DNA from 4 places in the Arthrobacter sp. CAN_A212 genome. Region 4 is predicted to be linked to each of the others. Evidence: predicted binding sites of a transcription regulator. Region 4 holds the regulator's gene; each other region holds the start of a gene.
What was found. The regulator LexA, encoded in region 4, represses DNA repair genes until DNA is damaged. The targets are predictions, from matches to a motif close to TCGAACANNTGTTCGA.
Positions count from the first base shown of each region.

Region 1: the regulator LexA is predicted to act here: its motif matches at 3,634-3,649, upstream of IWX64_RS03535 (DUF222 domain-containing protein).
Region 2: the regulator LexA is predicted to act here: its motif matches at 5,048-5,063, upstream of IWX64_RS09245 (LexA family protein).
Region 3: the regulator LexA is predicted to act here: its motif matches at 2,640-2,655, upstream of IWX64_RS17305 (DUF6504 family protein).

Region 1 covers NZ_JADOUT010000002.1:196,566-203,716, forward strand. The annotation lists gene IWX64_RS03525 (cold-shock protein) at 23-226, opposite strand; gene IWX64_RS03530 (N-acetylglucosamine-6-phosphate deacetylase) at 482-1,711, opposite strand; gene IWX64_RS03535 (DUF222 domain-containing protein) at 1,798-3,570, opposite strand; gene nucS (endonuclease NucS) at 3,724-4,419, opposite strand; gene IWX64_RS03545 (hypothetical protein) at 4,719-5,051, shown strand; gene IWX64_RS03550 (alpha/beta hydrolase) at 5,118-5,909, shown strand; gene IWX64_RS03555 (AI-2E family transporter) at 5,934-7,151, opposite strand, start outside.
Region 2 covers NZ_JADOUT010000010.1:32,541-39,691, reverse strand. The annotation lists gene IWX64_RS09280 (AfsR/SARP family transcriptional regulator) at 1-432, shown strand, start outside; gene IWX64_RS09275 (hypothetical protein) at 441-1,481, shown strand; gene IWX64_RS09270 (hypothetical protein) at 1,521-1,751, opposite strand; gene IWX64_RS09265 (S8 family serine peptidase) at 1,772-2,983, opposite strand; gene IWX64_RS09260 (L-threonylcarbamoyladenylate synthase) at 3,273-3,893, shown strand; gene IWX64_RS09255 (GNAT family N-acetyltransferase) at 4,065-4,472, shown strand; gene IWX64_RS09250 (hypothetical protein) at 4,491-4,928, opposite strand; gene IWX64_RS09245 (LexA family protein) at 5,078-5,509, shown strand; gene IWX64_RS09240 (Y-family DNA polymerase) at 5,518-6,861, shown strand; gene cydD (thiol reductant ABC exporter subunit CydD) at 6,956-7,151, opposite strand, start outside.
Region 3 covers NZ_JADOUT010000016.1:119-7,269, forward strand. The annotation lists gene IWX64_RS12220 (Clp protease N-terminal domain-containing protein) at 63-1,052, shown strand; gene IWX64_RS12225 (hypothetical protein) at 1,320-2,519, opposite strand; gene IWX64_RS17305 (DUF6504 family protein) at 2,707-3,030, shown strand; gene IWX64_RS12230 (hypothetical protein) at 3,258-3,512, shown strand; tRNA gene IWX64_RS12235 (tRNA-Leu) at 3,994-4,075, opposite strand; gene IWX64_RS12240 (ANTAR domain-containing response regulator) at 4,233-4,859, shown strand; gene pyk (pyruvate kinase) at 4,946-6,439, opposite strand; gene IWX64_RS12250 (glutamate synthase subunit beta) at 6,510-7,151, opposite strand, start outside.
Region 4 covers NZ_JADOUT010000005.1:42,881-50,031, reverse strand. The annotation lists gene IWX64_RS06160 (ATP-dependent DNA helicase) at 1-1,748, shown strand, start outside; gene lexA (transcriptional repressor LexA) at 1,745-2,401, opposite strand; gene IWX64_RS06150 (LysM peptidoglycan-binding domain-containing protein) at 2,854-3,213, shown strand; gene IWX64_RS06145 (histidinol-phosphate transaminase) at 3,456-4,565, shown strand; gene hisB (imidazoleglycerol-phosphate dehydratase HisB) at 4,677-5,294, shown strand; gene hisH (imidazole glycerol phosphate synthase subunit HisH) at 5,291-5,929, shown strand; gene IWX64_RS06130 (hypothetical protein) at 5,950-6,090, shown strand; gene priA (bifunctional 1-(5-phosphoribosyl)-5-((5-phosphoribosylamino)methylideneamino)imidazole-4-carboxamide isomerase/phosphoribosylanthranilate isomerase PriA) at 6,133-6,891, shown strand; gene IWX64_RS06120 (SseB family protein) at 6,888-7,151, shown strand, end outside.

The DNA of each region.
Region 1 (7,151 bases), on a different contig from region 4:
TGCTGAGACGACCGATCGGACGCTACAGGGCGGTGACGCCGGTAGCCTGGGGGCCCTTGGCGCCCTGACCGATTTCGAACTGAACGCGCTGGTTTTCGTCAAGAGTCTTGAATCCACCGGTCTGGATCTCAGAGTAATGTACAAAAACATCGCCGTCGGAGTCGTCCGGGGTGATGAAGCCGAAGCCCTTTTCAGCGTTAAACCATTTCACAGTGCCCTGTGCCATTTGTTTCTCCTCCATAATGAAATGTTCAGTCCTACACACTGCATGTAGTCCCGGGGTCACTCCACGGAAACAACCTATCGGCACCTCTTGTATTTCGGTTCCGGTGGGAAGTCACACGCTCGCAACATCGTCTTGCGAGCATGCTTCACACGTACACAAAGACTGAAATAAGCATCACATAATGGCCTGTGCTGGTCAACGGAGATTTCGTGCAAATTCTGGGAAATTAGCAAAAGGTAACGGGTAGGCATGCTGTTAGAACGGTTCCAGCCAGACGCCTTCCCGGAGCACGGCCAGCAATGCAAGGTCGGCGGTCACCACCACGGCATCGGCGCGCAGGCCCAGCCGGAGGCTGCCGATTTCATCGGCGAGTCCGAGGACGTTGGCGGGGACCGCGGTCGCGGAGGCCACCGCATCTTTGAGGGGTACACCGGCGTCAACGGTGCGGCGCACCACATCAAGCAGAACTGCCGTACCGCCGGCGAGGGATCCGGTGCGGTCAAGGGTAGCTACGCCATTGGCGACTGTCACAGCGGAGGAGCCCAGATGGTAGTTGCCGTCGGGGAGACCCGCCGCGGCCATTGAATCGGTCACCAACGTGATGTTCTCCGACCCCACGAGGTCGAAAACAGTCAGGACCGTTTGGGGATCCAGGTGAGCGTTGTCAGCGATCAGTTCGACGACGGCAGTCCCCGCTTTCGCTGCCCTGAGGCAGGCGGCTACCGGCCCGGGGGAGCGGTGGTGCAGTGGCGGCATCCCATTGAAGAGGTGTGTGACGGTGGGTCGCATGCTGTAGCCGTCGAACCCGGATGACTCCATTTCCTCCCAGGCGAGTGACAGCGACGCTGCAGCGGTGTCGGCGTCGGCATCGGTGTGGCCGAGGGACGGGGTGATCCCGTGGGTGGTCAGGATATCGACCAGTGCATCCGCTCCAGGCAGCTCCGGCGCGTAGGTCATGGTCTTGAGCCTGCCCTGTGCCGCTTCGATCAGGTCTGCCACATAGTCGGGTTCAGGGTCGGAAATGTAGTCGGGGTTTTGGGCGCCGCAGCGTGCGACCGAGACAAACGGTCCTTCCGCGTGGATGCCCGCGATGACCCCTTCCTCTGCCAGCCCGGCCAGGACCGCAAGCGCATTGATCAAGTCTTGCCGCGGAGCGGTCATGGTGCTCGCCAGGACGGTGGTGGTGCCGCTGCGGTGGAGGAAGTCGACCGCCCGGCGCGCGGCACTTACATCAGCATTGGCGAAGTCCCCGCCGTTGGCTCCGTGACAGTGGGTGTCCACGAGTCCGGGTAGGAGGATACTGCCCGGCGGGAATTCCCGATCCGCCGGTGCGGATCCGCCATCGAATGCGGCAGCTGGGCCGGCGAACGAAATGCGATCGCCGTCGACAGCCAGCACCCCGTCATCAATGATTCCGGCCTCGGTGATGATGCGTCCACGAATGTAACGCACAGTGGAGCGTCCAGGAATCTCGTTGCTGACCATAGCCTGATTCTATGCGCAGCTCGCGGGTTGGTCGCGTGGATGACCTTGTGCTGTGGCTTTCCGAGCGCAAGGTCCTTTCTCGGTGCTTAGGGTCGCGACCTGTCCTGCTTCACAGTCCTGACCTGTTCCATAGTCCTGAAAATTTCCATAGTCCTGAAGATTCCCGCAGCCCTGACCTGTTGACGTTCGATTATCGCGTTGCCGGGTAGGGGTGGTGCGGTGGAGTGGTAGGTGTGGCCGGTGGGGGTGGTGGATTTGAGCTGATGTCTCGGTCCGGGTGCGGGGGCTACAGTCCAGCCGGGGTGTTCTTTGGTGTGGTTGCACGCTTCGCAGAGTCCAGCCCCATTCGTGATCGATGTCGGCCCGCCCCGATGCCACGGGATGATGTGGTCGATGTGGCGGATCGGTGCGTCGCAGTACGGGGTCCGGCAGGTGTCATCCCGGGCAGTAATAAACCGGCGTTGCGCTTTCGTGAAGAGCCGGGCCGTGGAATCCATCGCCACCAAATCCCCGCTCGATGGGGCCGTGTAAAGACGACGTAACCAGACGTCGAAAGCACGGTGTGCGGCGGAGTCGCTTGGATCCTTCCGGCCAGTGCCAGTGCCAGTGCCGCCAGCTGGCCCTGCCCCGGCCGAATCTGCCCGACCGATTGCTGGGCTGGTTGGACCGCCCTGGCTGATTGCTGGCTCAGCACCCGGTTCGGTTGTGGTGGGACGCTGGCCTGTTGGTGTGCCTGAGCCTTCTAGAATGCCCGGGCCTGTTGGTGTCCGTGGGCTGGTCGGTGTCTCTGCCTGAAGGAGGTTGCGTGCCCAGCTGGAGGGGACGATGCCGTAGCCGGGGATCCGTGCTGGTTCGCTGTCGCCCTGGAAGAGGGCACGGTCGGTCATGATGAGCTGCAACTCGACCCGGCTGATACCCCCGGGGACCCCGGTGACGCGTTCGACGAGGGTATCGGCCATCACCTGACCCCGGGACCTGGGGTCACCAGCACCCCGGACCGTGTCAGCGTGACGAGTCAACACGGCGTAGGTGGCGACGGCTTCCTTCACCGGGAGCAACGCTGTCAGGTAGGCCATGGTGTCTGGTGCTGGCCGGATACTCACACACCGCTCCGTCGCAGCGTGGGCGGCACGGTTCACCACCGACCGGGGATCCCGGCGGTACGCGGCTGCCTTCGCCGCGGCGACGACCGCCTTATCCCCACACCCGGTGAACCTACCCGTATCAGCTGATAGCTCTTCATCCACGGCAGCACGGTCAACACTGCTGAGGCACGCGGTCTCTTTCACTAACAGGGTGGCCCGCCACTCATTCAACTGCCCCGTGTGGAGGGCGGCTAGTGTGTGGGGCATCTCCGTCACCAGCGCCCGAGCCAAGCCGAGGAGCCGGCTGCCGCGGGACGGGGATTCACGCCGCGCCAACGCGACCTGCGCCCCCACCCCTTTGCCCTGTTCGGCGGCGGGTACCCCGGCGAGGGTTTGGGTGTCGCGTTCAGCGACGTCGATCGCAACCGTGATCCGGGCCTGTACCCCAGCAATCGCCGACTTCAGATCCTCCAACTCCCGCAACTGATCAATCAACCCCACCGCATCCACCGCCGGTTTCAGGGAGTTCAGCGCTTCGACCAGGGCCCGGGTGGAACGCTTACGGCCAGCCCCGGCAAGGGTGCTCACAGGAGTGTTGCTCGTCGGAGCAGCACCGGCAGACGTAGCAGAAGAAGAATCGACAGGAATGCCGTCCGCAGCACCAGAGAGTCGGCCGCGCTCAGGTTCACGACAAGCACCCGAGGCTCCCCGCGCAGCCGTCACCCGGGAGGGGATTCCCCTCCGTTTCGGTGATGGAGCTGCGCTGCCGTCCATACCTCTATTGTCCCAAACACCACCGACATTCCTGCGGAACAAAGGGCTATGTGGACAAACCTCTCGAACAAAGTTTCGAACGAAAGGTTGGCACCCGATATCCGGTTATCTACACCCGATCATCGGCATCTGATAGCCGCCTCAAGGGTCAGGCTAGAAGAGGCGTGACTCGACGTCGTCTACCCCACGCATCATGTCGTAATCCAACGTCAGGCAGTCGATACCCCGATCCAGGGCCAGCACGCGTGCCTGTGGTTTGATCTGCTGTGCCGCAAAGATTCCCCTGACCGGAGACATCAGGGGATCCCGATTAAGGAGTTCGAGGTACCTGGTCAGCTGTTCAACACCATCGATGTCGCCCCGGCGCTTGAGCTCAATGGCCACAGTGGCTCCTGAGGCATCACGGGCAAGGATATCCACGGGCCCGATGGCGGTCATGTACTCACGGCGAATCAGCGTAAAACCGGCGCCAGCGAGATGGATCTGCTCAGCCAGAAGGCGCTGCAGATCTGCCTCAACGCCGTCCTTGACCAGGCCGGGATCCACTCCCAGATCATGCGAAGTCTCGTGAATGAGCTCATGAATATTGATTACCAGGCGGTCGTCGGTCTTGGCATGCTGCACGTTCCACACTTCGGTGACACCCAGCTCGGTGTCCGCCTCGTCGGGAGTGACAATGCGCAGGGTGGCTGGCGGGCTCATCCAGTTGAGGGGCTTGTAAGAGCCGCCGTCGGAGTGGACCAATACTGACCCGTCGGCCTTGACCATCAGCAGTCGGGTGGCCAAGGGCAGGTGGGCCCGGAGGCGGCCGATGTAATCGACTGAGCACTGGGCTACAACTAAACGCACGTATTGCCATCCAATTCGCTGAGTGGTTTGGGGGTACCTAAATCGTCCCACAATGCGCAGAGAACCCCTGCCCCCGAAACTAAGGCAGGGAGTGCCGGAAGGTGGCTGGTGCTCGGCGGCTACTGCGGCCTGTCGGGCCGCGAGCACTATTCAGACGATGTAGGCAAGCAGCCCCAGACCCAGCCGCTCGTCGTGATGTCGGCAGTTTCGGAAGGTTCGGAGACCGTCGCGGGCGCGTCGCTGAGGTGGGTCAGAATATCTCGTCTTATTCGATCCGATTCATCGGGCAGACTAGGTCTATGCCGCGTTCCAACCGTCCCCGTCGTCCCGGGAAGCCAACAGCTCAGCCCGGGCGCAAGACCGGCCCGGTGCCCGAGATCGATCTTGAGCGGGCGCGGGCTGGCATTCCGACCCACGAAAGCGCGCCCGACGGCGAGTGGTCGGTGCGCCGGATCACCGAGCGCAACGCTGCCAAGGACTATGTATGTCCGGGCTGCCACCGGGTGATTCCATCCGGCCTCGCACACCTGGTGGTCTGGCAGGAAGACTCACTGTTCGGCGCTGCCGCGGGGCTGGCTGGCCGGCGCCACTGGCACGTGAACTGTTGGCGGACCCGAAGCTACAAGTACTGAGCCGACGACGGCGCAGGGCCGCTCCGGATACCGCGGGGCTATCCCGTGTTCCCCTAGACTGAAACGATGACTTCGACGCCTTCCAGCTATGACTTCACCGATTCTGACTCTCCGATGGACATCAGGGCATCCACGGTGCTCCCCGCAATCCGCACGGACATTGAATTGCGGACTTCCGACGGGTTGACGCTGGTGGGCGAGTTCGCCGAACCGGTGGACCGGCCGCCGCTGGCCACACTGGTGACCATGCATCCGCTGCCCACCGCTGGCGGATTCATGGACTCGCACGTGTTCCGGAAGGCATCTTTCAGGCTTCCGGCGCTGGCGGACATCGCAGTACTTCGCTTCAATACCCGCGGCACCAGTTCGCCGCGTGGCCGCAGCGAAGGCGAGTTCGATGGCGGCGCAGCGGAACAAGCAGACATTGAGGCGGCTGTCGCCTGGGCCGCCGAACGCCACCCGGAAAACATCTGGCTGGTCGGCTGGTCCTTCGGCACCGAACTGTGCCTGAAGTACGGCGCCTCCGAGCCGATAGCGTCCGCCATTCAGGGTGCAATCCTGTTGTCCCCGCCGCTCCACCGAGCTGGGAATGAGGATCTCGATGCGTGGGCCGCCTCCGGTCTGACCCTGAAGGTCCTGGTACCCGAACACGACGATTATCTTCAGCCAGCAGCGGCCACCACCCGGTTCTCCCGGGTACCCCAGGCCGAGGTCATTGGGGTGGATGGGGCCAAGCACCTCTGGGTGGGGGAGAAGTATGCGGCGCGTGTCCTCGATGAAATCGCCGACACCGTCCTGCCCGGCAGCTCCGATTCGCTGCCGACCACCTGGACCGGAGAAGCCGCCACCGCGTCCTAAAGCGGTGGCATCCAGCACACCGGGCTACTGCCCGTCCTGACGGGCGATGAACACTTCCTTGAGCAGCAACATCACGGCGGCGGCGGTCGGAATGGCGATGAGCGCCCCCAGCACGCCCAGCAGACTGCCGCCAGCAATCACGGCGATCACTGCCACCGAGCCGGGAACCGCGACCGCCCGCTGCATGATGCGGGGTGAGATGAAGTACGCCTCAACCTGCAGGTAGGCGAGGTAGAGCACGGCGAAGAGCAGTGCGGTCTGCCACCCGGCGGTCAACGCAACTAAGGTGACGATGACCGCGGCGATCAGCGCCCCCACCAGTGGAATGAAGGCCAGCAGTACCACGACGAAGGCCAGCAGAACCGAGAACGGGACCTGGGCGATGGTCATGAAGATGAAGGCAAAGATCGCGTTCAGCAGGGCGACACACGCCTGGCCGATCACGTAGTTGCCGACGCTGCTGGTGATCTCCTCGGCCAGCGACTTGACCCGTGGTCGGCGTGAGCGTGGTGCCAGGCGGTAGGCCCATTCCTTCATCGCGGGCAGCGACGCCAGGAAGTACAGGATCAGCACCAGCACGATCAGGGTGCCGAACAGGCTGTTGAGGATGACCGTTCCCACTCCCAGAACGCCACCGAAGATCCCGCCTACCGCCTCCGAGTTGTCGAAGAAGTTATTGACCTCATCGGTTACCCGCTCCCTCACCTGGAACTGCTGGTCGACCGTACGGAAGAAGTCCGAGTTCAGAAAGTCATCAACAAACCCGGGCGCCCGGTCCACGAACTGGCTCGTCTGGTTCGCGATGGTGGGGATCAGGGTGGCGAAGAAGCCTGCAATGAGGCTCGCAAGCAACAACAGCGCGACGGCGATACCGGCCGGGCGTGGTACCCCCTTTTTCTCCAGCCAGCGGACTATGGGATCCAGCCCGAGCGCAATGAACATGGCAGCGCCGATCCACAGCAGCAACTGGCCCACGTTGGTGATCATGAAATAGGCCAGCAGGGCCAGGCCGACACCCACGGTACCCATGAATCCGAAGTGGATGGGGTGGTGGCGCATGGACCGGGGCTGCGGGTTGCCGAACTTCAGGCGCTCGTCGGCGAGGGTCACCTCCTCGTCGAAGGGCACCTGATCAGGAGCGCGCTCGGGGGGGAACTCAAACCGCAGCCGGGGCTGCGCCCCGGGGATGGGCTTGCGCAACCGGTGCAGGATCGCGGCCAGCAGGCCCGGCTGGGAGGCTTC
Region 2 (7,151 bases), on a different contig from region 4:
TTTACCGCGGAGCTGCGGGCCGCCGACCTGCTACCAGGGTGGGACGAGGACTGGCTGCTTCCCGACCAGGACAGGGTCTTCCGCCAGCGCCTTGCCGCCCTGGAAACCCTCGCCGAAACGTATTTGGCTGGCGGGCAGCTGCCGGCAGCCCTCGATGCCGCCACCGCAGCAGTGGCGCTCGACCCGCTGCTGGAAAGCGCTCAGCGCTCTCTGCTGCGCATCCACCTGGCGGCCGGAAACAACGGGTCGGCGATGCGCAGCTACCGCACCTACCTGGCGACCCTGCAGCAGGAATGCGGAGTATGCCCGTCGGCGCGGATCACCGAACTGATCAGGCCGTTGCTGCAGGGCCAGGAGCGTGGGGGCCAGGAACAGACCCTGCGGGGTCCGGTACCCGGCTACCGTGTCAGCCTGCACCCGTCCTTTGAGTAGGTGGAGTCATGTCCGAGCCCAGCTCCTCCCAACCACTCATGCCACCCCCACTGGGACCGCCAACCAACCGCACCTGGCGGGAACAGTCGATCACCACCGCCGCCCAGCTGAGGACCCTCGCCGAATGGGTCAGTCTGACGGACCCGCCCGTCGGGCTGAGTTCGGGCCAGGCCAGCGCGAAGACAGCCCTCGATCGCGCAATTCTGTGGCATCTGAACGCGGCCACAGACGTGGCATCCGAACGGTCACCCGCCATCCAGACCTCCTTCAACGGGGCGGTGGTGGAACGGGTCCTCAGCCAGCTGGATGCCGCGCAGGTGGCGCTGCTGCTCAGGGCACCGCTGAGTTACGTCCAGTCGCAGCTGCCCGGCATCCAGGCCCACGCCCGGCAGCACCTGCCCCGGCTGGATCCGCACCGGGTCGCCGTCGAAAAGGTGGTGAAGGCCGCAGCAGCAGCCCCTCTGGACGAGTCGGGGCGGATGACGTTAGTGGCCGCGTTCAGGGCGTCCTGCCTGGAATCCCGGGAGGAGTTTTCCCGCGTCCGCAGCTTCCGCAACGTGCTCTTCATGGGTGCCCTGGTCCTGGCAATCCTCGCCGCGGCGCTCGCCGTCGCCGGCTGGTTCCGCCCCGAGGAACTGCGGTTGTGCTTCGAGCCTGCCGGGGAATCTGTCTGCCCCACCGGCGAGCGCCCCCGACCGTGGGACGTCTTCTTCATTGAAGCGTTCGGGCTGATTGCGGCAGCGGTTTCCGGTGCCGCTTCGCTCCGGCACGTGCGCGGGACTTCCACGCCGTACGGACTGCCCATCGCCCTCGCCATCCTCAAGCTGCCGGCGGGTGCGCTGACCGCGGTCCTGGGCCTGCAGCTGATGCGCGGCGGGTTTGTCCCGGGCCTCAGCGACCTGGACAATCCGGCCCAGATTGTCGCCTGGGCCATCACCTTCGGCGCGGCCCAGCAACTGTTCACCGGGTTGGTGGACCGGCAGGCACAGACGGTGCTCGACGACGTCGGCGGCAAGACGGGGACAACCGCCGACGGGAACGGTCCCTAGCGCGGCAGCTGGCTGGTCTTGCTGCCGGGCAGGTCGGAGCTACTGGATGTCGCTGTCCGGCGGAGGCAGCACGAACCGTACCTCCCCGTCCACTGAGGACACTCCCTCGACAGCCTCCAACTCCGACCGGCGGTCGTCCGGTGCGGAACCGGTGATCATGCCGACGGTTTCCAGGACCCGATCGATCTCCAGCCCGCAGGACCGCAACCGTTCAGCGACCTCCTGGATTTCGGACCGGTGCGAGTCCCGCACGGTGACAGTGAAGTTCACCTGTCCTCCTTCAGTCGTAGCTAGTCCTGCGGCGCCAACACGAGGCCTGAACCGACGTCGACGGAGGGCAGCAGGAGGCGCTGGCTCTCCTGCGCCAGCGCCGACCACAGTTCCCGCCCCCGGTAGCCCGTAGCCTGAGCCCAGAGCGCGGCGACGCCGGCCGCGTGCGGCGTCGCCATCGACGTCCCGCTGATGCTCCGGTACCTCCCTGGCATCAGCCAGGACGAGTACACCTGGAATCCGGGGCCGGCCACGTCCACCTGTCCCCCGCGGACCGGTAACGTCCGGGCCGAGAAGAACGCCATCTCAAGCTGCTGGTCCAACGCTCCGACCGCCAGGATGAACGGACTGTTGGCTGGAGCGCCCACAAATCCGTAGTCGTTCTGCCGCCGGTCGGCGTTGTTTCCGGCCGCCGCGATGATCAGTGACCCCTGATCCAGTGCCCGCCGGCCGACCGCTGTGTAGGGCGGGTGGACCTGCGCGATGTCGGCTCCGAGGGACATGGAGATCACTGCACACTCGTTGGCCATCGCCCAGTCGATGCCGGCGATGATGCCACCGTCGCTGCCCGACCCCGAATCTCCCAGGACCTTCCCGGCGAAAATATCCGCTTCGAATGCGACCCCGTACGCCGGGCCCTCCTCCGGCGACCGCGGTCCACAGGACGTGCCGATGCAGTGGGTCCCATGGCCGTGGCCGTCCTGGGAGGTTTCCCCCGGTACGAACGATTCGGTGGTGATTTGTCGTCCGGCGAAATCAGGATGGCTGGAGTCGAAGCCCGTGTCCAGGACCGCCACCCGGATGCCCGCTCCACTCCACGGCGAGGTGTCGGCGGCTACCGCCTGGAGACCCCAGGTCAGTTCGCCAGAGTCCTGGAACAGTGTGGAAGGTTCCCCGGGCGACTCGGTCAGCACATGGTGGATCAGCTCGGGCGATACCGAAGCGATCGTGCCCTCCTCGGAAAAGGAGCGCAGCGCCCGTGCCTGCTGCGGATCGGCCGACACCACTGCCACGCCCAGCCGGGAGAACACTGTGGCAGCTGCGCCCTCGGTCTGGTCCGGGGTCGCTGCACGGGACCCGAACTCGCGGGAGTCGGCGATGCTGGCCATCCCTGCGGACCTCAGGAAACCTGGTGCATCCTGTTCCGCGTCGGCGAAGACGACGATGAAACGACCGGTGGTTTCCGGCTCCTGTCCGCGGGAGCGGCTGCCGGAGGACTCAGATTCAATCATTGTGGCACTCTACCTTTGGGGTGCTGGGCGATAAAGCATTCCGGGGAATAACCTTTTCGGGATCAAGCCATGGGGATAGGGTCCCGGGCAATCACCTGACGCACAATCTTCTGGGGCACCGCCAAGGTATCCCCCACCGCGTTACTTCCGCGTTATCTCACAGTCATTTGCCCCGTGCCGGCGAGCACGAGAAGCGGGCGACGCCCGGGGACGAAACCCTCGCGGGTTTGCTCTCCCAGCGCACCGCGGGATAGGACCCCAGAGCCGCTGCTCGACGTATGCTCTTCGCATGGCCAAATTTTTCGATGTACACCCGCAGGATCCGCAGCCGCGCGCGATTGCCCAGATTGTCGACGTCATCCGGTCCGGCGGGCTGATCGCGTACCCCACCGACTCCTGTTACGCACTGGGCGCACAGCTGGGGAACAAGGACGCACTGGATCGCATCAGGTCCATCCGGAAGCTCGACAGCAAGCACCATTTCACCCTGGTCTGCAAGGATTTCTCCCAGCTGGGACAGTTTGTGCACATCGACAATGACGTGTTCCGCAGCATCAAGGCGGTGACGCCGGGGAGTTACACGTTCATCCTGCCCGCCACCAAGGAAGTGCCACGCCGGCTGCTGCACCCCAAGAAGAAGACCGTGGGCGTCCGTATTCCGGACCACCGGATGGTGCAGGCGCTCCTCGCCGAGCTGGACGAACCGCTGCTGTCGAGCACCCTGCTGCTCCCCGACCAGGAAACGCCCCTGACACAGGGCTGGGAAATCAAGGAAGAGCTCGACCACCAGGTGGACGCCGTCATCGACTCCGGGGACTGCGGTGCCGAGCCGACCACCGTCATTGATTACTCCAGCGGCGTCGCTGAGGTGGTCCGGCACGGGATGGGTGACCCCTCCCGCTTCGAGTGAAAGTGAGCTGATCATGCCGCACACCGTCCGTCCGCTCGACGCTTCGACCTGGGACGCCTTCGCCGAACTGATGGAACGCAACAACGGCGTGTTTGGCGGCTGCTGGTGCGCCGGGTTCCATCCGGAAGGTGCCGAACGTGGCCTCGACCACCGCGAGGCTAAAGGGAACGGGTGTTCTTGGACCGCGCGCACGCGGCGCTGGTCTTCGACGATGACGGCGCCGCGCAGGGCTGGTGCCAGTTTGGCAGTCCCCGTGAGCTGACCCGGATCAAACACCAGCGGGAGTATCTCAAGGCCGAGCCACCGGTCCCGGACTGGCGGATCACCTGCTTCTACGTCGACAAGAAGCACCGGGGGCAAGGTATTGCCAGGACGGCACTTGAGGGTGCCCTGGACCTGATCGCCCGGCGGCGCGGCGGCCTGGTGGAAGCGATTCCCGAGGTCACTGCCGGCCGGACCGCGCACGGCCACTTCCTGTTCAGTGCCACCGTCGAACTGTTCGAGGACTGCGGCTTTACCCGCCGCCGCCAGGTGGGCAAACACGCCTGGATTGTCGGCCGGGTACTCGACCCCAGGTGAGCCCGACGGCGGCTGGCGTCACCAGTCCTGCCAGCGGCGGTTGCCCTGCAGGGGAATGGCACGGCGGAACGGCCCGCGCTGCTCGTTGTCCTCGGTAGTCCAGGAAATCAGGACCGCCGGCTTCTTGCCCCGCAGGTACCCGCTGAAGGTGGCTTCCCCCGAGGTCTGCATGGTGCTCCGCAGGTGCGAGGAGTCGACCGTGAACTGCTCGAACTGCACATCCACCCCCGTGGCCTTGGCGGAACCGGTGTTGGTCAGTACCCAGATGTTGTCCTTCTGCCAGTACACCGCCCAATCGGCTTCCCTTTCCCGCGGCGCCTCGGCGGGCTCCACCACGGGTGTGGATGCGGTGGCCGGGGTGCGCCGCTTGCGGTCGACCGCGAGCGCCGCCCATCCACCGGCAAAACCAAAGCCCGCCGCGACTACTGCCAGCACGGGGATCAAGATCCAGTCCATCGCTCGTTTCCTACTTCATTTACAGGCGACAACCCGGCTGGCCAGTCGCCCCCGTAGCGTTGCCGCGTCCCCGTGAAATCTAGCACCAGCGGGACCGGCAAGTGCTACGCTGATTACGTTCGAAGATATGTTCTAGTTAAAGGGATGTCGTGACAGTTGTAGCCCAGATCGCCCCTTTGCAGGGAACCCCGCCCGGGCAGCTCACCGAGGTCAGCCCGGTCTCCGTTCCGGCCGGTTTCCCGTCGCCCGCCCAGGACTATTACGACGGCGGGATCGACCTCAACAAGCACCTCATCAAGGACACCACGTGCACATTCATCGTGCGGGTCTCCGGGGACAGCATGTCCGGTGCTGGCATCAACGACGGGGACGAACTGATCGTTGACCGCTCCCTCACTCCCCTCCACGGCTCGGTGGTGGTGGCGATCCTCGACGGCGAACTGACGATCAAGCGGTTGCACCTCGGTACCGCCGGCGTCATTCTCAAAGCCGACAACCGGGACTACCCCGACATCACGGTGGCTGAACTCTCCGACCTCACGGTGTGGGGTGTCGTGACCCGCTGCCTCCACTACGTTTAGGCACCACCATGGGTGAACGTCCCACGCGTGCCACCCCGGGCCACCACCCCTCGGCCGCGGCGGCGGGATGGACCGGGACATCCCGGATAGCGCTGGTGGATGTCAATAGCTTTTACGTCAGCTGCGAGCGGGTCTTCGATCCCCGGCTGGCGGGCGTTCCCGTCGTCGTCCTGTCCAACAACGACGGCTGCGTGGTGGCACGCTCCAACGAGGCGAAGGCGCTGGGCATCCCCCTCGGTGAGCCCTGGTTCAAGATCGCGGCGCAGGCACCCGGGTGGGGGATGATCCAGCGGTCCAGCAACTACGAGCTGTACGGCGACCTGAGCGCCCGGGCGATGGAGCTGATGGGACGTTTTGCCGCGTGGCAGGAGGTGTATTCGATCGATGAGTCGTTCCTGGGACTGGCGGGGTCGCCGCGGGCGTTGCAGGAGCAGGGGACAGCCATCCGGACGGCGATGGCCCTGCATACGGGCCTTCCGGTGTGCGTCGGGATTGCCCCCACCAAGACGCTCGCCAAGTTCGCCAACCGGGTGGCGAAACAGAACGCCGCAATGGGTGGGGTGTGCAGCCTGGACCTCATGCCCGACGCCCATATCGATCACATCATGTCCCGGGTGCCGGTGACCGGCATCTGGGGGATCGCGGGGAGGCTCGGGAAGCGGCTCAACGCGATCGGGGTCTTCACGATCGCCGACCTGCGCGCCGCGGATCCGGTGCTGATGCGGCGCAAGTTTTCGGTGCTGATGCAGCGGACCATTCTGGAGTTGCGCGGGATCCCCTGCATCGAGCTGGAAACGGAGCGCGCGGACAAACGGCAGATGATCTTCTCGCGGTCTTTCTCGACGCCGGTCACCACGCTCGAGGGCATGCAGCAGGTGATGAGCCTCTATGCCCAGTCAGCCGCCATCCGCCTGTCCCGGGCGAACCAGCTGGCCAAGAGCATGACGGTCTTCGCGGGGACGTCGCCGTTCCACCACACCGCCTCCTCCTTTCCCTCGGTCGCGCTCCGGCTGGCCGCTCCGACAGCAGATCCGGTGCTACTGACCCGCGCCGCCGTCGGTGCCCTTGACGGGCAGTTGGTCGAGGGCGCGCCCTATGCGCGGGCGGGCGTGATGCTCACCGATCTCTCCCCCGCCGGCTATCAACCGCAGTTCGATACGTTCGTGTCGGTGCACGAGCGACGCAACATCGGGGCACTGCTGGGCCAGGTAACCGACCGGTACGGGGCCACCAGCATCGGACTGGGACGGGCCGGCATCAGCGCCCCGGCCGACTGGACGATGAGCCGCCGCTATTCCTCCCCCCGGTACACCACGGAATGGGACGAACTGGCCATTGTCAGGGCGGGCTAGGTAGGGCGGGCTATTTGAGCCAAAGCCCCCGGACAGCGCGGTTCAGTGTCCGCCGATCACCTCGCGGCAGACCTGCTGTTCCCCGGCGCAGCGCTTAGCGAGCGACCGCCGCGAGCGTTCCCTGACTCGTCAGCTCAAGCTCCGTCTCACACCGCGATGCCTCGTCCCGGCTGTGGGTCACCATCACCACGAATTTGTCCGCCAGACCCCGGCGCAGATCGGTCAGCAGTTCGCGGGCGGCCGCCGGGTCCAGGTGCGCGGTGGGTTCGTCGAGCAGCACGACGTCGGCC
Region 3 (7,151 bases), on a different contig from region 4:
GCCGTTCACAAGAAGCACTCTAAACGCGTCGACCCTACGATCCCGCTCCTCAGGAGGAACGCATGAGCAAGTTTGTTCGCGTCGCTCAGACCAGTCAATCCCTCTCGCTTGCCGCCATGGAGGAAGCTTCCCGGCTCGGGCTTCGCGAAGCGGACATTGAGCACCTGTTCCTCGCTCTCGTCATCAATGACCAATCCGCTGGACGAGCACTTCGTGGCATGGGGATCGACCTTGATGCCGGTCGCCGCGCTGTCGAGGAACAGCGTGCGGCCCAGCTGGCATCACTTGGTATCGAAGCGTCTTTCCCCGAGGCCGGACGAATCGTGTTTCATGAGACGGGCGGGTATGACTGGGCCAAGCGTGCTTCTGACCTCATCGCCCGCTCCGGTGGCAAAGACAAGAATGGCGACGCCGCCGCAGTCCTCCGAGAGCTCGTCGCAGAGCCGAGCGGTCTGATCGCCGACATCCTTGACCGCCTAGGCACGACCCCCCTCGATGTGCTCGGACATCTTGACCAGTCCGACTTCCCCGCGGGGAGAACTGCGCCTAAACCGGCAAAGGTGAAGGGGTGGGTGTCAGGGTCGACGGAGACGTTCGTTCCTGCACCGATGGAGAAGGTGTGGGAATTCCTAGCAGACCCAACCCATGTTCCCGATTGGGAGATGAGTGTCGGCTCCATCGATCACACAGGCCAGGACAGGACGCCCGGAATCGTCTGGCAGGGCCTTGCGCCCATAGGTCGTCCGGATGGGAAGCCGGTGAAAGTGAAGCCCCGGTTCCGTTGCCGCAGCATTGAACTCGTCACCGCGCACCAGCCGAAGCGCATCGCATGGAGAATCGCGTACCCCGATGCTCCTGAAAGTAGCTCGGTCCTGACAGAATTCACCCTGATGAACACGACTGGCGGCACCCAGGTCCAGATCACTAAATCATGGTCTAAACGCCAGGGTTGGCGGAGTCTCGTCGCATCGCCGCTGCGTCCCATTCAGAAATTCATCGTGTGGATCACCATGTTCCGGACTGGGAGCGCGATCAGCCGAGCGTTCCGCTGACTCGACAGGCCAGACCCCATAGCCCAACTTTGAGGCGTGGCTAACACCTAAACCGGCGGGAACCCGACCACTGATTCGGCGATTCACATCTATCAGCGCGTAGCGTCTCACTCACCGGTGTCTCTGTATCCATCGTTTGCGAACGGTTTGGGTCACTCTGGATTGATCGAATCGAACGAACGCTACAAACAGTGGGTTGTTGCCTCACAGAACCCGGACCGGCTGTGCAACCGCTTAGCACTTCAGATTAGGATGCGTTCGCCTCTCTTAGTGCAGTTTGTCTTTGGACGAGTTGTACTTCGATGCCATCGCAGCCACAGTTGGATGGTCCTCGTCGAAGCCGCCTATTTCGATGATGTCGGTTCCGTCAAGCGAGAGTTCACGCAAGGGGTCGCTGCTGAACTCGCAATAATTCATTTGAATGAAACCTATCGCCTGCGGTTCCGGGGACTCCCCTCGAAAACTTGGTGACGTTGCGCTGAACCGACAGTGCTGAAACATGTATCCACCCATGTCGCCGCTGCCGTTGAAAAGGACTTGAGTTCCCTCAAAGTTGCAGTTGAAGAAGTGGATTCTTAGGTCTTCATACGCACCCGCGGCGTCCAAGTCGGATTGCCAACAGAAGTTAATCATTCCCCCGGAAAAGCGGCAGTTACGGAAGGACAACACGCCTCCTCGGTCATACGAGTCGAACAGCACTTCCGTGGCCTGGAAATCACACCCGTCAAACTCCATCGCCCTGACAGGAGAGCCTGAAAAACTCAATAATCCATAATCGAACCGAAGCCCACTGAGCCTGCTCTTCAACCCCACATTCCTGATGCGCACGTCAGCCCCCGGCCAGCCCGGATTGTTCCGTTCTAATACGGAGCGATCGAAGATAGTGCTCCAGATCGTCTCCCATTCAGGGCCTTGCGATTCAACTGTGTCTGTATCGTTCGCACCGAGCGCGAGATAGGTGGTCAGGAGATCGATGCACACTTGGCGCTCTTTGACGTTGCGTTCTTCGCTCCAATCATCAGCGAGAGAAGCTAACGCGTAGATACCAGCAAGACGTATGGGTCGAGATTCGCTTCCAAGCTGGTCTGCCGCGCTCACGTACCTGTCACGCAATTTGGTGATGCTGTCTGATCGGTGCTGATCCCGGTGCAGGCGAAGCAACTCAAGCGTGGTTAAGTGACCCTCGTCAGTCGTCTTCTGGCGTCGAAACGACAGATAGAGGGTGATCCCGAGGCCCAACGCCGCAGCGGTAGTTACAGCTGACTGCACGACTTGTTGCAGTTCCATAGCCGTGAGGGACTGTTCTAAAGTCCACGGCAGAAATTGACCCCTGAGGATGAAGGCAAAAGCACCAATCAGAACGGCGATGGCAATCGTTGTAAGCCCAAGCCAAAGAAATAGATTGCGTAGTCGGACCGGTTTTGTCACCGTGCCATGCTCTGGGCTGGGATTACTGAAGGGTGCCATTGTCGCATCGTATCGGCACTCGGGAACGGTCTACCTATCGACTGACCTCCGGATTCCCGGTGACCACGAAGCGTCCGCACATACGGCTCATTCTGCCGCACCTCTAAGGGCTCCCATAAATCGAACATGTGTTCTAATTTCAACTCTGGACGGCATGACGGATCACAGGGCGAAGGGCGGCGCGCACATGACAGCACAAACCACGGAAGCTAGGCCACGGACGGTCAACGAACCGGTGGACGTGAGGTTTCACAGCAGCGGCGCTCCGCTGGCGATGCGGTGGCGTGGCCGGATCTGGCAGGCGGTCGGGGAACCGGTGAGCTGGTCTAGTTCCCGAAGCTGGTGGGAGCCAGGGAATACCCCTGTGAATGGGCAGGGCAGTCTCATCACCAAGCGTGTGTGGCGGTTCCAAGCTCAAGCCGGGCCGGTCTCCCCGACCCTGGAGGTCGATATCAGCTCAGATCCACATACTGACGGGTGGCAGCTACGCCGGATCGCTGGGGCTGAGTGACTGTCGGTGATGGGCTTTAACGTGGTGGTGCCGGTGCCCTAGAAAACTGGGGGGAGCTTCTAGGACACCCGCACGGTGAGCAGAGGACTCTCGATTGACTCGGCTCGTTACAAAGTCTATTTTCCGTTTCTGAGAGTTAGCAGAGTGGCGGCAACGCCGTGGGTCAAAATCAGCGGTACAGAAATTACTATGACCGGCTATTAGACGGGTGGATTGAGGAACTGGTGATGCGGGAGGAACCGGTGATGCTCACGGAAACGGAACTGGATTTACCGTCCAACCCGGTCCACGAGTTCCCTGCACCCCGGCGGGTGCACGTGTGGATTCGATACCCGTCAAAGGCTTACCGGGTGAAGGGACACGCGACGGCGTGGACGAAAACAGCCGTCAAGGTGTCCTTCTTCGAACCAGGAATCAAGACCCAACGTGAGGGCTGGGTATGGGTCGGCTCCGTTACCACTGCTGCGCCGGATGAGCTGTAAGCAGTGTCTCTTGACCTTGCTCGTTTTTACGCTGGATAGGCGGTGCGCAAAGCGGCACCCGTTGTGCGGCCAAACTCCACGAACGTGGCAAGCCTTTAGGAGCGCCGTGGTGTCGTCAGCGAAAGCAGTAGCTTCTTAGCAGAGCAACAGGACTACCGGCGTCATGCTGTCACGGCAGCCCAGGCGCAAGGCGCCGGGAAAGGGCCAAGTTGCACTCCGGCCTCTCCGCCCAACGGTGATGACTTGATCAGAACGGCACAAAGGAGATTCGGTGAAAAACTTTCACCAAAGTCATGTACCTTCGCCGCCACTCCCCCATGAAGTAGTAAGAAAGCCCAACAAGGGCTTCAAGAAAGGAAGGAGCCGAACCGCCACAGGGAAACTGCAACCCACCCACCGACACAGGCACACCCTGTTCACCATCTGAGCCGGTTTGTGCACAGTCAGAGAGCGAAACAGCCTCTGACAAGGGGAAACACTGTGCCCGAAGTGGGACTTGAACCCACACATCTTTCGATACTGCATTTTGAGTGCAGCGCGTCTGCCAATTCCGCCATTCGGGCCAACGTGCGCTCCGACAAAGACCCGAGACAGGACCCGTGAGAGACCCGATCAAAGCCAGATGAAGTACTCAAGTCATCGTCAGTGCGCGAAACTACTCTACATGCCGATAGGCTGTTTCAGTGAACCGGCAACGGGCGCTGCCCGGCCGGGCAAATGATGGAATTGAACAAGGAGCCTGCTGTGTCTGAATCCAACGAGTCGAACGTCTCGGGTGTTGCGCGGCGCGTGATTGTTGCCGAGGATGAGACCCTCATCCGCCTGGACATTGTGGAGATTCTCCGCGGCGAAGGGTACGACGTCGTCGCCGAAGCTGACAACGGCGAGAAGGCCGTCCAGCTCGCCAAAGAGCACAAGCCCGATCTGGTCCTGATGGACGTGAAAATGCCTGTCATGGACGGCATCACCGCCGCAGAACAGATCGTCAAGGCACGCATCGCCCCCGTGGTCCTGCTGACCGCTTTCAGCCAGAAAGAGCTGGTGGAACGAGCCCGCGACGCCGGCGCGATGGCGTACGTCGTCAAACCGTTCACCCCCGCTGACCTGATGCCCGCCATCGAGATTGCCCTCTCCCGCCATGAGGAGATCAAGGCACTGGAGCACGAAGTCTCCGATCTGCAGGAACAGTTCGCCACCCGCAAGCTCGTGGAGCGTGCCAAGAGCCTGCTGACCACCAAGATGGGACTCACCGAGCCCGAGGCCTTCCGCTGGATCCAGAAGACCTCGATGGACCGCCGCCTCAGCATGCGCGAGGTCGCCGAGACCATCATCAACCAGGTCAACTGACCCACAGCACTGCCACAAAACATATCAGCACAGCAGAAGGGCCCCGCCGGTGAAAACCAGCGGGGCCCTTCTGCTGTGCTACCGAGCTACTTGTGCTTGTTCTTGACCGGCCACGGGCCGACCTTTTCCTTGTTCGGAGTGTAGCCATCGGGCAGCTGACCGGCGTCGGCAATGTCCCCGACCTTATGCACCTTGATCGAGTTCGTGGACCCTGCCTGCCCGGGAGGCGACCCGGCAGCGATGACCACCAGGTCATTCGGCTCCACGAGACCCTGTTCCAGAAGAACCCGGTCAACCTGGGCGGTCATCTGATCGGTGTGCTCGACGAAGGGAACCAGCATGGGCTGCACACCCCAGATCATCGCCATCGAATTCAGGGTCGACTGCACCGGAGTGAAAGCGAACACCGGCTTGGTCGGCCGGAGCCGTGACAGGCGCCGCGCCGAATCGCCGGACTGGGTGAAGGTACAGATGTACTTCGCATCAAGCTGATCGGCGATCTCCACCGCCGCACGGGTGATCGCCCCGCCGCGGGTCTTGGGCTTGCTGCCCAGCGGCGGCACCCGATCCAGGCCGTGCTTTTCGGTCGACTCGATGATGTTCGCCATCGTCTGCACAGTTTCCATGGGGTACTTGCCCACACTGGTTTCGCCCGAGAGCATGACGGCGTCGGCACCATCCAGCACTGCGTTGGCACAGTCAGACGCTTCGGCGCGGGTGGGGCGGGGGTTGTCGATCATCGACTCCAGCACCTGGGTGGCGACGATGACCGGCTTGGCCCAGCGGCGAGCCAACTCGATGGCACGCTTCTGGACAATGGGAACCTCTTCGAGCGGCAACTCCACGCCCAGGTCGCCACGTGCCACCATGATGGCGTCGAACGCGTCGATGATTTCCTCGATGGCGTCAACAGCCTGGGGCTTCTCGATCTTGGCGATCACCGGTACCCGGCGTCCCTCTTCGTCCATGATCTCGTGGACGCGGACGACGTCGGACGCGTTCCGCACGAAGGACAGCGCCACCATGTCGACGCCGCGCTGGATGGCCCACCGCAGATCGGCCTCGTCCTTATCGCTCATCGCCGGCACACTCACTGCGACGCCGGGCAGGTTGATGCCCTTGTTGTTCGACACCGCTCCCCCCACGGTGACCACTGCGACAACCTTCGTGTCGTCAACGGCCGTGGCCCGGAGGGCTACCTTACCGTCGTCGATCAGCAGGGAATCGCCCACGTTCACGTCCTTGGGGAGTCCCAGGTGGGTGGTGGAGCAGATCTCCTGGGTGCCTTCGACGTCCTCGGTGGTGATGGTGAAGGTGTCGCCGGGCGCCAGCACATGCGGGCCGTTCACGAAACGACCGAGGCGGATCTTGGGTCCTTGCAGGTCGGCAAAGATTGCCACCGGGCGGCCCAGTTCTTCCGAAGCCTGCCGTACATACTCGTAGGTCTGGTTGTGCACCGTGTGATCGCCGTGGCTCATGTTCATCCGGGCAACGTCCACACCGGCCTTCAACACCGCCACGGTGTTCTCATAGCTTGCAATCGCGGGGCCGAATGTTGCAACAATTTTTGCGCGTCTCATGAAACCTAGCCTAGTCGTGTTGTTGTAGGTGTTGTTGGGTGCGCGGTGACCTTTCCGCGACGTGATGCACTCAGAGCACTGCCATAGCGCGGTCGGTGGGCGCCACCGGTGCCGGTAGTTTGGTCTCCCCCATCAGCCACTTGTCCACTGCTGCGGCGCAGGCGCGCCCCTCGGCGATGGCCCAGACAATGAGTGACTGTCCGCGGCCGGCGTCGCCAGCCGCAAAAATCCCGGGCGTGTTGGTCATGTAGTAACCGTCCCGGCCAATGTTGCCGTGCTCGTCGAAGTCGGCCTGCACCTGTTCGGTGAGGCCTGCAGGCTCCGGTCCAGTGAACCCGAGCGACAGGAACACCAGGTCGGCCGGGATGTCCTTCTCGGTGCCGGCCTTGGGCACCCGGCGGCCGTTGACGAATTCGGTCTCCGCCACCCGGATCGCAGTGAGCTTGCCATTCTCGCCCACAAATTCGACGGTCGAGGCGAGGTAGGTCCGCTCGCCACCTTCCTCGTGGGCGCTGGCAACCTCGAACAGGGTGGGGAAGGTGGGCCAGGGCTGGTGCGCCGCGCGGTCCGTCGGCGGCTGCTGCCCGATGGCGAGCGTCGTCACGGATGCCGCATGCTGACGGTGGGCGGTACCCAGGCAGTCAGCGCCCGTGTCGCCGCCCCCGAGGATCACCACGTGCTTGCCGTCCGCGTGAATCTGGTCCTCGACGAC
Region 4 (7,151 bases):
ATGTGCCCCGGCTCCTGAAGGCGTTGAACGGCAAACTGCCGCGCCCGGTGGACGTTGTCCTCCTCAAGGGCCGCGGGAACTACGTCTGCAAGCACAAGACCGGCGGCGGCTTCCCTGAGGAAGGGGCCCCCGACGCGCTCTTCAGCCTCGGTGAGGACACCGCTGCACCCCACCCGGCGGCAGGCCCGGCCACACCGCTGGGCCGCGAGGTGGTCCGGCTCCGGGAATGGGCGGAGGACACTGAGACGGGTGACCGCGACGAACTTACCCCTGGCGTCAGCGAGCAGGCCTGGCGTCAGGTGTCGGTGAGCAGCATGGAGTGTCTGGGAGCCCAGAAATGCCCTGTTGCAGCTGAATGTTTCAGCGAGCGGGCCCGGGCGAAGGCGGGGGACGCCGACATCGTCATTACCAACCACGCCATGCTGGCCATCAGCGCGTTCGAAGGGCTGGCCGTCCTGCCCGAGTACGACGTGGTGGTCATTGATGAGGCACACGAACTGCATGACAGGGTCACGGGCGCGGTCTCCGGGCAGCTTTCGACCGGCATGATCTCCGCCGCTGCCTCAGCGGCGCGCCGACACCTGTCAGTGAGCGCTGAACCCCTGGATTCAGCGAACCGCTTCTTCGAGTCGACGGTCGAGGGCATCCCTTCCGGCCTGATGGCTGCAGGCCTCACCGAGGACCAGGAATCCGCCATCACGCAGGTCCGTGAGGCCTGCCGCGCGGTGCTCTCGGATGCGAAGGGGGATGGCCCAACCCCGGCGGACGGTGGCCGGCAGATGGCCAAGTCCCATGTCATGGCGGTCTTTGAACTGTGTGAACGACTGCTCACCGCGACCCCCGCTGGGGAAGTGCTGTGGGCGTCACGGCCCAGCACCTTCTCTCCGGGTACCGGGTATTCGCAGCCTGACGACACTGCGCCCGCCACGATCAACATTGCGCCGCTCTCCGTCGCAGGGAAATTGCGGGAGGGGCTCTTCGCCGACCACACGGTGGTGCTGACGTCGGCGACCCTCGCCATCGGTTCCGAGTTCGGACCGGTCGCCGGTTCGCTGGGGCTTGCCGGGGCGTCTGCGCCCTCCTGGACCGGGGTCGACGTCGGCAGTCCGTTCGACTACCCGAAGCAGGGCGTGCTCTACGTGGCGAAGGATCTGCCCAAGCCTGAGCGTGGCACCTCGCCGGCCCAACTCGATGAGCTGGAGGTGCTTCTCAAGGCCTCCCGGGGTGGGGCACTCGGGTTGTTCTCGTCCCGCCGCGCCGCGGAAGAAGCGGCAGAGGCGCTGCGACCCCGGGTCGACTTCGACATCCTGTGCCAGGGCGACTCCTCGATGTCCGCCCTGGTCAAGCAGTTTTCCGATGAGCCGGACACCTGCCTGTTCGGCACCATGTCGTTGTGGCAGGGAGTGGACGTGCCCGGCAGGTCCTGCCGACTCGTGACCATCGACCGGATTCCGTTCCCCCGGCCCGACGACCCCCTGATGACAGCCCGGACGAGGGCGGTGGCCAAGGCTGGCGGCAACGGCTTCATGAGCGTTTCCGCGACGCATGCGGCTGTCCGGCTCGCCCAGGGCGCCGGACGGCTGATCCGCGCGACCGAAGACAAGGGGGTGGTGGCGATCCTGGACTCCAGGCTGGCCAACGCACGGTACGGCTCGTTCCTACGTGCCGCACTTCCCCCGTTCTGGTCCACCACCGATCGCGCGACGGCGCTAGGGGTCCTGGAGCGTCTGGCTGGCGAGCCCCGCTAGAGGGCGCGCATCACCGAGACGACCTTGCCCATAATGGTGGCCTGATCGCCGAGGATCGGCTCGTACTGGGTGTTCTGCGGCAGGAGCCAGGTGTGGCCGTCACGCTGGCGGAACGTTTTCACCGTCGCCTCGTCGTCCAGCAGTGCTGCCACGATGTCACCGTTCTGGGCTTCCTGCTGCCGACGGACCACCACCCAGTCGCCGTCGCAGATCGCCGCGTCGATCATTGAGTCCCCATAAACGCGAAGCATGAACAGGTCGCCGTGGCCCACCAGCTGCCGCGGCAGCGGCATGACGTCCTCGACCACTTGGTCCGCGAGGACGGGCCCACCAGCAGCAATCCGGCCGACCATGGGAACCATTGCAGCGTCAATGGCACCGCCGATCTCGGTTGGAGCTCCCGCAGCGGTCCCAGCGGCGGCGCCCTTCTGGTCGTGATCAAGGGTGAGGGGCAGCAGGATCTCCATCGCGCGGGGCCGCTTCGGATCCCGCCTTAGGTACCCCATCCTTTCCAGCTGCGAGAGCTGGTGGGTGACGCTTGACAGGCTCGCCAGCCCCACCGTGTCTCCGATCTCGCGCATGGACGGGGGATAGCCGTTGGTGCCGATCGCCCGCTGGATGGTCTCCAGGATTTTCTTCTGCCGGACGGTCATTCCCTTGGGCACCTGCCGACCCCGGGGGCGGCCACGGGCGGGGAGGGCCGTGGGAGCCAGGTCGGAGGTCTGTTCATCCAGTGGTCCGTCGGACTCTTTCACGGTCGCTGTCCCTTCGATAAGAATCCAGGTGACCCGGCGGATCCTGATGTTTTCAGGGGCCGAGCTTATTTTGTCAGTGGCGGATGATGTGCTGATTTCTGCTGGAACCAAACCATCATCCTTGCCCTAACGGTATGGGAGTTAGGACACGTTTTCAAACATTTGTTCGATCGTGTCTCGACAAAGTTCGTCAATGAGTGCTAAAAATAAACAAGCAGTAATTCGAAGATAAGTTCGAACAAAACGGGTTCACCCGGTTTTACAGTCGAACAGGATCCCCGGCCCGTTGGCCGGGCCCGGCCGCAGCGCCGGGATCGAATGGACTGATTCGAGTACAGAGAGGTGTATCCATGTCTGTCATCACCACACACCAAGATTCCCCCGCCCGTGACACCAGCCGCGCAAAACTGCGGCTCACCCGCCGCGGCAGGCTCCTGTTGGTCGGCCTGCCGATCGTGCTGCTGGCATCAGCCGCCCTCATGTTGTCCGGCTTCTTCAACTCCCCGGCGAAGGCCTCCAGCGAACACGGTGAATTCACCCAGACCGTCAGCGTGAGCGTAGCCTCCGGCGAAACCATCTGGCACCTGGCCACCGAGTTTGCTCCCGAGCGGGACCCACGCGACGTCGTGGCCGAGATCGTCGAACTGAACAGCCTCAGCACCTCGGTACTGCAGGCTGGGCAGCAGCTGGACATCCCGTCCGGACGGTGACCCGCAGCACCCTCGCAGAAGCACCCTCGCAGCGCAATTCACTGCCGGCCCGTCAGGTCACTGCCGGCCCGTCAATATAGCCAACCCGGTCCGCCAGCTTTCGGCCGCCGACGCGGTGCGCCAACGGTTGTGCGCTTACCTGCCAACATGGACTTGCCTGTCAGCGTGGCCTTGCAGGTGGTAGCGCGGACTTGCAGGTGGCCCGATTCTGTACTGGCGGGCTCCGCGCTTAACCTTGAGAGGTGAGCGAACAGTTTGAGCGGTTGAGCCGATTGCCCCTACGCGACGATCTCCGGGGGAAGCACCCTTACGGTGCCCCCCAGCTGGACGTCCCGATCCTCCTGAATGTCAACGAGAACACCTACGGGGTCCCGGACGAGGTGCGGGAGGCAATCATCGCTGCGATCAGCCATGAGGTCGGCGGCCTGAACCGGTACCCGGACCGGGAGTTCACCGAGCTCCGCACCAACCTGGCCCGGTACCTGGGCCACGGGCTGACTCCGGACAACCTCTGGGCGGCGAACGGGTCCAATGAGGTGCTGCAGCACCTTCTGCAGGCTTTCGGGGGGCCGGGTCGGTCCGCGATTGGCTTCCCGCCGACCTACTCCATGTATCCGCTCCTTGCCAGCAGCACCGGCACCCGGTACATCGCCGGGGAAGGAAACGGGCAGTTTGATCTCAGTGCCGGCGATGCTGCCCGCCAGGTACAGCAGTCCGGGGCAAACATCGTTTTCCTTTGCTCGCCCAACAATCCCACCGGTTCCGCCCTTGGGCTGGACGTCGTGGAAGCCGTTTATGAGGCCAGCGAGGACGCCCAGGCGATCGTGATCGTCGATGAAGCCTACGCAGAGTTTGCCCACACCGGCACCGTCAGCGCCCTGACCCTACTGGAGGGCCGCGAGCGCCTCGTGGTGTCCCGCACCATGAGCAAGGCCTTTGCCATGGCCGGAACCCGTCTCGGTTATCTGGCGTCCGCACCCGAGGTTACTGATGCGCTGCGGCTGGTCCGCCTGCCATATCACCTCTCGGCAGTGACGCAGGCGACCGCCAACGCCGCCCTGACCCACTCCGGGAAGCTGCTTGCCAATGTGGAAAACATCAAGGCGCAGCGGGACCGGATCGTCGAGAGCCTGCGGGGTCTGGGACTGTCACCGGTCCCGTCGGACGCCAACTTCGTCCTCTTCGGAGGTCTTGAGGATCCACAACGCATCTGGCAGGGCCTGCTCGACGCGGGCGTCCTGATCCGTGACGTTGGCATCCCCGGCCATCTGAGGGTCACGGCCGGTACCGAGACCGAAACCACAGTGTTCCTTGACACTCTGGGATCGTTGCTGGGCAGGACCGTCTCCTAGACTGGTAGGAGACCGTGCCCAGCGGCATCGCGCGTTGGCGACACGAACCACCGCATCACCCAGCACCCATCCGCTATGCACCAAGCGAAACGAACCAACCGAAGGACAGTCATGAGCGTGGAAACCACCGTCGGACGCACTGCGAGCCGGGAGCGGGCCACCAGCGAATCATCGGTCTTCGTCCAGGTGGATCTGGACGGCACAGGCCGAGCGGAGATCAGCACCTCGGTGCCGTTCTACGACCACATGCTGACAGCCCTGGCGAAGCACTCCCTGATCGACCTGACGGTCCGTGCCACTGGCGATACCCACATTGACGTCCACCACACCGTCGAGGACGTAGCCATCACCCTCGGCGAAGTGCTCCGGGAGGCCCTGGGCAGCAAGGCCGGGATCCGCCGGTTCGGCGAAGCGACGGTTCCCCTTGATGAGGCGCTGGCCAACGCGGTCGTCGACATCTCAGGCAGGCCCTATCTGGTGCACACCGGCGAACCCGCAGGCCAGGAGTACCACCTGATCGGTGGACACTTCACCGGCTCGCTGACCCGCCACGTCTTCGAGGCCATCACCCTGCACGCCCAGATCTGCTTGCACATGACCGTTCTTGGCGGGAGGGACCCGCACCACATCGTTGAGGCCCAGTTCAAGGCATTTGCCCGCGCCCTCAGGGCTGCGGTGGAGCCTGACCCACGGGTGGAGGGCATTCCGTCTACCAAGGGGGCGCTATGAGTGCCCCACGTGTCACCGTCCTGGACTACGGTTCCGGGAACATCCGATCGGCGGTCCGTGCCCTTGAGCACGTCGGGGCCGACGTCACGCTCAGCGCCAAGCCCGACGACGTGCTCAACGCCGACGGACTGGTCGTGCCCGGCGTCGGGGCCTTCGCGACGGTGATGAAGGGGCTCAAGGACGTCGATGCCCTCCGGATGATCGGTCGACGGGTCGCCGGCGGTCGCCCGGTCCTGGGGATCTGCGTCGGACTGCAGATCCTCTTCGACGAGGGCGTCGAACACGGTGTCCGCTCCGCAGGCATGGGTGAATGGCCTGGAACCGTCGAGCGGCTCCAGGCCGACGTCGTCCCCCACATGGGCTGGAATACCGTCAAGGCACCTGTCGGGTCCCGCCTCTTTGAGGGGATCGACAACGAACGGTTCTATTTCGTGCACTCCTATGGGGTGCAGCAGTGGAAGTTTGACGTCACCCAGCCGGCCATGAAGCCGCCGCTGGTGACCTGGGCAGACCATGGTGGACCGTTCATTGCGGCCGTCGAAAACGGTCCGCTGAGCGCCACCCAGTTCCACCCCGAAAAGTCGGGTGACGCTGGGGCGGCCCTGCTGTCGAACTGGACAGCAGGGCTCCGTTAGCCATGTGGAGCATAGTGCTGATGGGACTTGCTGGCCTGCTGATCGGTGGGGCCATCTCCTTCCGGGCGCAGGAATTGCCCAAGTTCCTGATCATCAGCTTCTGGGTGCTTGCCGGAATGGCCCTGCTCGGCGCCTACCTGCTGACCCTCACCGACATCTGATCCTGAAGACATCCGACAGCTACGAAAGAGTCCCAACACCTGATGAGCCCCTTTACCGAATCACCCATTCTTGAACTGCTGCCAGCTGTTGACGTCGTCGATGGTCAGGCAGTCCGCCTGGTCCAGGGCGAGGCGGGCAGTGAAACTGGCTACGGCGACGCCCTCGAAGCAGCCCTCGCCTGGCAGCACGATGGTGCCGAGTGGGTCCACCTGGTGGACCTGGATGCCGCGTTTGGCCGGGGATCCAACCGGGACCTGCTGGGCCGCGTGGTCGACCAGCTCGACATCAAAGTCGAGCTCTCCGGCGGCATTCGCGACGACGCCAGCCTTGACGCGGCACTTGAGCTCGGTGCGCACCGGGTGAACCTTGGCACTGCGGCGCTTGAAGATCCCGAATGGACCGCTTCCGCCATCGCCCGCTACGGCGACAAGATTGCCGTCGGCCTGGACGTGCGCGGCACCACCCTCGCAGCCCGCGGCTGGACCCAGGAGGGCGGGGATCTATGGGAAGTTCTGCAGCGCCTCGAAGACGCCGGCTGCTCCCGGTATGTCGTCACCGATGTGACCAAGGACGGCACGCTCCGCGGACCGAACCTCGAACTCCTTCAGCAGGTACTGGAACGCACCTCGCGGCCGGTCGTGGCGTCCGGTGGCATCTCCAGCCTGGAAGACCTCGCGGCGCTGCGCCAGCTGGTCCCGCAGGGGCTGGAAGGGGCGATTGTCGGGAAGGCGCTGTATGCGGGGGCTTTCACCCTGCCCCAGGCGCTAGACATCGCCGGCCACCCGGCGCCGCGCGTGTGAGCGAACGGCACCTCCCGGCGCACATTGCCGCCGCCCTTGCCGGCAATACCGCCGACTCGGCCGGGCAGGCCTGGGAAGGCCGTGACCTGAGTGGCGACGGCAACCCGCTGCACAACTTCGACGACGACGACGGCGCCGCCCCACCCGCCTACACCGCGGCAGTCAACCGGCTGTTGACCGGAGACGGTGATGAGGCGGCGGTGCTCGCTGCGCTGGCCGGAGTCCGTGTCTTCGTGCCAGTGGTCGCCCAACTGGTGGCT